2 regions of the Massilia sp. CCM 8734 genome follow, and region 1 is predicted to be linked to the other one. Evidence: predicted binding sites of a transcription regulator. Region 1 holds the regulator's gene; the other holds the start of a gene.
The links. The regulator NrdR, encoded in region 1, represses ribonucleotide reductase genes. The targets are predictions, from matches to a motif close to CACNANATNTNGTG.
Positions count from the first base shown of each region.

Region 1 (3,356 bases):
TTCGTCGATGCGCGTGCCTGGGTCATCGGCGCCGCTGTAGCCGGGGCCGAACAGCTCGTAGGCAAGCGGTTCGCGCCCGCCGGCGCCGCCGGGCGCGCCATGCAGCAACAGCGCCACCCTGACGCTGGCCACGCGCTTCCAGTGGGTTTTGCGGCGCAGGTCGCGCTCGCGCTCTGCCGGGGTGGCGCCGTCGAGTATCAGGGAGGCGTCCAGCGCGTTGACGGCCGCGGCGGCCAGGTAGCGGTCGGGCAAGCCGTCCCCGGGCTCGTCGGTGTCGAGCCCGTACAGGACCTGGAAGGTATCGACCCCGCCCACCAGCGCCTCGCTGCGCCAGCCCTTCTGGCCACGGTATTTGCAGCGCAGTTCGGCGTCGCCGGCGGCATCCGGAGCGACATAGAAAATGCTCCAGCCCTCGTTAGCGGCGCCGACCGCGAAGCCGGCGCAGCTGAGCACGCTGCCGTCGCCATCGGGTCCGGCTCCCGCGCCGTCGAAGCGCAGCGCCAGCACGTCGCTGCCGTTGACGCCGCCCGGTCGCGCGGCGGCGATGCCAGGCCCGCCGCCCGCCAGCACATGGTTGTCCAGCCCGCCGATGCGGGCGGCCGTCGCGGCGGACGATGGCGGCGCGCCTTCGCGCTCGAGATCGACCCAGGCACTCTGGCGCGCCGCCCGTTCGATGGCCTCGAGCGCGAAGCGGCCGGCGTCGTCGGTCTGCGCCAGTGCGTTCTGTGCGGCGTAGCCGGACTGGGCGGACACCAGCAGCGCCGCAGCCGCCAGGGTCACCAGCAGGCCGAGCACCAGCGCGACCATCAGTTCGACCAGGCCCAGGCCGGCCTGGCGCAGCCATCGCAAAGCGGGGCGCGCCCTCACGGCGCCCCCGTGCCCAGCATCACCGCCAGCGCTGGAGCGGAGGACGCGGCGGCGCCCGGCCCGGCGCGCTGCGCGGAGCGGACATGCCAGCCGAGCTTGATGACCACCGGCGCCCCGGCCGCGCCGGCGCATTCCCACGCCAGCGCCTGGCCCGCATCGTCCCACACGACGGCGTCGCGGCACACCGCGATACGCCCGCCCGGAAAGCCGGCGTGCAGCGCGGCCACCGTATCGGCGATGTCGAAGCGCGCCAGTTGCGCACTGTCGCAACGACCCGCCCCGTAGCACTGGGAGGGCGCGGGCGGCGGCGCGCCCTCGCCCGCCTCGTAGCGCAGTTGCAAATAGGGATTGATGGCGTCGTCCAGGCGCATTTGCGCGGCATTGGCGCGCATGCGTTCGGCCAGGCCGCTGGCCAGATGCATCCCGCGCGACATCAGGCTCGACTCCTGGCGGGTGCGCAGCGCCGCGACCTGGGTGCCGAGCGCGCCCAGGATGCCGATGGCAAGCAGCACCAGCGCCACCAGCACTTCGATGAGCGTGAATCCGCCGGCGACATGATTTCGCAATGCGCGCATGACTCCCCCGCAACGTTGAACGACGCGCCCGGTCATGCCGCCGCAGCCTGTCAGCCAGGGCTGCAAGGTCGGTGGTGGTGTGATCTGGATCGCTTGGGAGCTACGTTAACAGTGCTGAGGGCAGGCGCGCATGGCCTGCCTCAAGAGTGTGAGCTGAACTATTTACGCGGTTTGCGCTCGTGACCTACTTCGGCAATAGCTTCCTGGAACTCGGCCAGGTCTTCGAAGTTTTTATACACGGACGCGAAACGGATGTAGGCAATCTTGTCGAGGCGTTTCAGTTCCTGCATGACCAGCTCGCCCACGTGGCCGGTATCGACCTCGCGCTGTCCGCTGGTGAGCAGTTTTTCCTCGATCGACGCGACGGCCTGATCGATGGCCTCGGCCGACACCGGCCGCTTGCGCAGCGCCAGCATCAGGCTGCCGCGCAGCTTGACCGAGGCGTACTCGGTGCGGCTGCCGTTTTTCTTGACAATGATCGGCATCGACAATTCGATCCGTTCATAAGTGGTAAAGCGCTTGTCGCACTTGACGCAGCGGCGCCGGCGCCGGATCGAATCGCCCTCCTCGGATACGCGCGTATCGAGGACCTGCGTATCTTCATGCTGGCAGAAGGGACATTTCATGGGGCCGGGGCTGCTGCTGTGAGTGTCGCTTAGATCAAGCCGCGTAGACCGGATACTTGTCGGTCAGCTTCTTGACTTCGGCCTTGACGCGCTCCACGACTGCCGCGTCGTTCGGATTGTCGAGGATGTCCGCGATCAGGTTGCCGACCGTGGTGGCGTCTTCTTCCTTGAAGCCGCGCGTGGTGAAGGCCGGGCTGCCGAGGCGGATGCCGGACGTCACGAACGGTTTTTGCGGATCGTTCGGGATGCCGTTCTTGTTGCAGGTCATGTGGGCGGCGCCCAGCAAGGCTTCGGCTTCCTTGCCGGTCAGGTTCTTGGCGCGCAGGTCGACCAGCATGACATGCGACTCGGTGCGACCGGACACGATGCGCAGGCCGCGCGCGATCAACGCCTTGGCCAGCGCGTCGGCGTTCTTGACGACCTGTTTCTGGTACTCGGTGAACGACGGCTCCAGCGCTTCCTTGAAGGCAACGGCCTTGCCGGCGATCACGTGCATCAGCGGGCCGCCCTGGATGCCGGGGAAGATGGCCGAATTGATGGCCTTTTCGTGCTCGGCCTTCATCAGGATGATGCCGCCGCGCGGGCCGCGCAGCGACTTGTGCGTGGTCGAGGTGACGAAGTCGGCGTGCGGCACCGGGTTCGGGTAGACGCCAGCGGCGATCAGGCCGGCGTAGTGCGCCATGTCGACCATGAAGTACGCGCCCACTGCCTTGGCGACCTTGGCGAAACGCTCGAAGTCGATTTTCAGCGAAAACGCCGATGCGCCGGCGATGATCATTTTCGGCTTGTGCTCATGCGCCAGGCGCTCCATGGCGTCGTAGTCGATGTCTTCCTGCTCGGTCAGGCCGTACGACACCACGTTGAACCACTTGCCCGACATGTTCAGCGCCATGCCGTGGGTCAGGTGGCCGCCTTCGGCCAGCGACATGCCCATGATGGTATCGCCCGGCTTGAGCATGGCGAAGAACACGCCCTGGTTGGCCTGGGAGCCGGAGTTCGGCTGCACGTTGGCCGCTTCGGCGCCGAACAGTTGTTTGACACGGTCGATCGCCAGTTGTTCCGCGATGTCGACGAATTCGCAGCCGCCGTAGTAGCGCTTGCCTGGATAGCCTTCGGCGTATTTATTGGTCAGCTGCGAGCCCTGGGCTTGCATGACGGCCGGCGAGGTGTAGTTCTCGGACGCGATCAGTTCGATGTGATCTTGCTGGCGTGCGTTTTCCTTCTGGATCGCGCCCCACAATTCCGGGTCAACATGGGCGAGCGTGTGTTCTTTTGAAAACATGAAAAA
Region 1 covers NZ_WHJI01000007.1:73,268-76,623, forward strand. The annotation lists gene F2P46_RS08910 (PilW family protein) at 1-867, opposite strand, end outside; gene pilV (type IV pilus modification protein PilV) at 864-1,442, opposite strand; gene nrdR (transcriptional regulator NrdR) at 1,601-2,068, opposite strand; gene glyA (serine hydroxymethyltransferase) at 2,103-3,350, opposite strand.

Region 2 (3,356 bases), on a different contig from region 1:
CGCGCGTCTGCCGCGCTGGCACGAATGGGAATACGCCGCAGCGGCCGACGCCACCCGCGCCGACGCCCGCGACGACCCGCAATGGCTGGAACATATCCTTAACTGGTACGCCCATCCGGCCAGCACGCCGCCCGCGCGGGTGCGCGCCAATCCGCCGGATTACCACGGCCTGTACGACATGCACGGCCTGGTGTGGGAATGGGTCGAAGATTACAGCGCGCTGTTCGTCAGCGCCGACAGCCGCACCCAGGACCCGCGCAAGCAGCTCGATTACTGCGGCGGCGCGGCGCTTTCGCTGGGCGACCGCCGCAACTACGCGGTGCTGATGCGCATTGCGCTGCTGGCGGCGATGGAAGGCGCGCAGGATGGCGGCTACCTGGGCTTTCGCTGCGCACGCGGCGCGGCCACCGATGCACCCAAACCGAAAGACTCCCCGTGAACACCTTCAATCCGATGCGCCGCGCGCTGCTGCGCGCGAGCATCCTTGCCGCCAGCTTCATCGCGGCCCCGCTGGCGCACGCCGATGCGCTGCCGCCCGACTCGCTCTACCGCCTGTCGGTCCCGCTCAAGGATAGCCAGGGCCGCCAGTTCGACTGGCGCGCACTGGCCGGCCGTCCGCTGCTGGTGACAATGTTTTACGGCGACTGCAACGCGGCCTGCCCGATCATCATCGAAAACCTGCGCCGCACGGTCGACTTGATCAAACCCGCACCGGGACGGCTGGCGGTGCTGATGGTCAGCCTCGACCCGCTGTACGACACGCCCGACTCGCTGGCCGGACTGGCAAAATCGCACAAGCTCGATCCCGCCATCTTCCGCCTGGCGGTGGCCGCCAACGAAACCCATACGCGCGCCATGGCCGGCGCGCTGCAGGTCAAGTACCGCGCCGTCACCAACGGAGAGATCAATCACACCGCGCGCGTCTGCCTGCTCGACGCCAACGGCAAACTGCTGGCCGCAAGCACGCAACTGAGTCCCCTGCCCGATCCGGCCTTCGTCGCGCAGATCCGGTTGGCGCTCAAATAGGCGCCACGGCCACCAAAAACCAACCTGGATCAAGGATTTTACAAGCGCTCCAAAACTCCGTTGACCACACTATATATAGTATTTAACCTCTCTCCATGCACTACATCTTGTGCCTCATGGAGAGCAAATGATTATTCCACCGCTTCACTTACCCACCCACATCCGCAAGCGCGACGGCGCCGTCAAGCCGTTCGACGCCACCCGCATCGCGTCGGCCCTGGAGCGCGCCGCGCTGGCCAGCGGCGAGTTCGACGCCGACGCCGCCCATCTGCTGACCTGGAACGCGGTCCTGCCCGCGCTGTCCGCACTGGGCGTCCACACCCCCGGCGTCGAGCAAGTCCAGGATGCGGTGGAGACCGCCCTGTTCGACGCCGGCCACCGCGCCACCCTGCGTGCCTTCGTGGTCTATCGCGAGCAGCACCACGGCCTGCGGCGCGACCGCAAAAGCCTGATCGACGTCGAAGCGTCGATGAACGAATACCTGGAACAGCGCGACTGGCGCGTCAACGCCAACGCCAACCAGGGCTACTCGCTGGGCGGGCTGATTCTCAATGTGTCGGGCAAGGTGATCGCCAACTACTGGCTCGATCACGTGTATCCACCCGCCGTGGGCGCCGCCCACCGCAACGCCGACCTGCATATCCACGACCTCGACATGCTGGCCGGTTACTGCGCCGGCTGGTCGCTGCGCACGCTGCTGCACGAAGGCTTGAACGGCGTGCCGGGCAAGATCGAATCGGCGCCGCCGAAACACATGTCGAGCGCCATCGGCCAGATCGTCAACTTCCTCGGCACCTTGCAAAACGAATGGGCAGGCGCCCAGGCGTTCAGCTCTTTCGACACGTACATGGCGCCCTACGTGCGCGTCGACGAGCTCAGTTACGAGAGCGTCAAGCAGTACATCCAGGAGCTGATCTACAACCTGAACGTGCCATCGCGCTGGGGCACGCAAACGCCCTTCACCAACCTGACCTTCGACTGGGTGTGCCCGGAAGACCTGCGCGAGCAGGTGCCGCACATCGCCGGAACCGACATGCCGTTCACCTACGGCGACTTGCAGGTCGAGATGGACATGATCAACCGCGCCTACATCGAGATCATGATGACCGGCGACGCCAAGGGCCGCGTGTTCACCTTCCCGATCCCGACCTACAACATCACCGAGGACTTCGCGTGGAACAGCCCGAACGCGGAACTGCTGTTCGAGATGACTGCGCGCTACGGCCTGCCCTACTTCCAGAACTTCCTCAACTCGGAACTGAAGCCGAACATGATCCGTTCGATGTGCTGCCGCCTGCAACTGGACCTGCGCGAACTGCTCAAGCGCGGCAACGGCTTGTTCGGATCGGCCGAGCAAACCGGCTCGCTCGGCGTGGTGACGATCAACTGCGCGCGCCTGGGCTACCTGCATGCGGACGACGAAGAAGGTTTGCTCGACGCGCTCGACCGCCTGCTGGACCTGGGCCGCGACAGCCTGGAGATCAAGCGCAAGGTCATCCAGCGCCACATGGACAATGGCTTGTTCCCGTACACGAAGCGCTACCTGGGCACCTTGCGCAATCACTTCTCGACCCTGGGCGTGAACGGCGTCAACGAGATGATCCGCAATTTCACCTGGGGCGAGCACGATATCTCCACCGACTCGGGGCACGCCTTCGCCCTGCGCCTGCTGGACCATGTGCGCGCGCGCATGCTGGAGTTCCAGGACCAGACCGGCCATATGTACAACCTCGAAGCCACACCCGCCGAAGGCACCACCTACCGCTTCGCGCGCGAGGACCGCAAGCGCCATCCGGACATCCTGCAGGCCGGCACCGACGCCATGCCCTACTACACCAACTCCTCGCAGCTGCCGGTCGGCTTTACCGACGATCCGTTCGAGGCGCTGGAGCGGCAGGACCCATTGCAGCGCAAGTACACCGGCGGCACCGTGCTGCACCTGTACATGAGCGAGCCGCTGTCCTCCGCCGACGCCTGCCGCCAGTTGGTCAAACGCGCCCTCAGCCGCTTTGGCCTGCCGTACATCACCGTCACGCCAACGTTTTCGATCTGCCCCAAGCACGGTTACCTGGGGGGCAGCCACCCGTTTTGTCCGAAATGCGATCTGGACCTGATCGCGCGCAAGCAACGCGAACTTGCATAAACACTTTGCGTAACCACTAAAGGAGCTATCCATGTCAGACCTGAGCCAAGCCGTATTTTTTGCACCAAAAACCATCACGTTAACCGATGCCGAGCGCCAGCCCTGCGAAGTCTGGACCCGCGTGATGGGTTATCACCGTCCCGTATCGTCCTTCAATACCGGCAAGAAGGGCGAGTTCCACGAGCGT
Region 2 covers NZ_WHJI01000001.1:355,994-359,349, reverse strand. The annotation lists gene F2P46_RS01640 (formylglycine-generating enzyme family protein) at 1-439, shown strand, start outside; gene F2P46_RS01635 (SCO family protein) at 436-1,026, shown strand; gene F2P46_RS01630 (ribonucleoside triphosphate reductase) at 1,154-3,169, shown strand; gene nrdD (anaerobic ribonucleoside-triphosphate reductase) at 3,201-3,356, shown strand, end outside.
Region 2: the regulator NrdR is predicted to act here: its motif matches at 1,094-1,107, upstream of F2P46_RS01630 (ribonucleoside triphosphate reductase).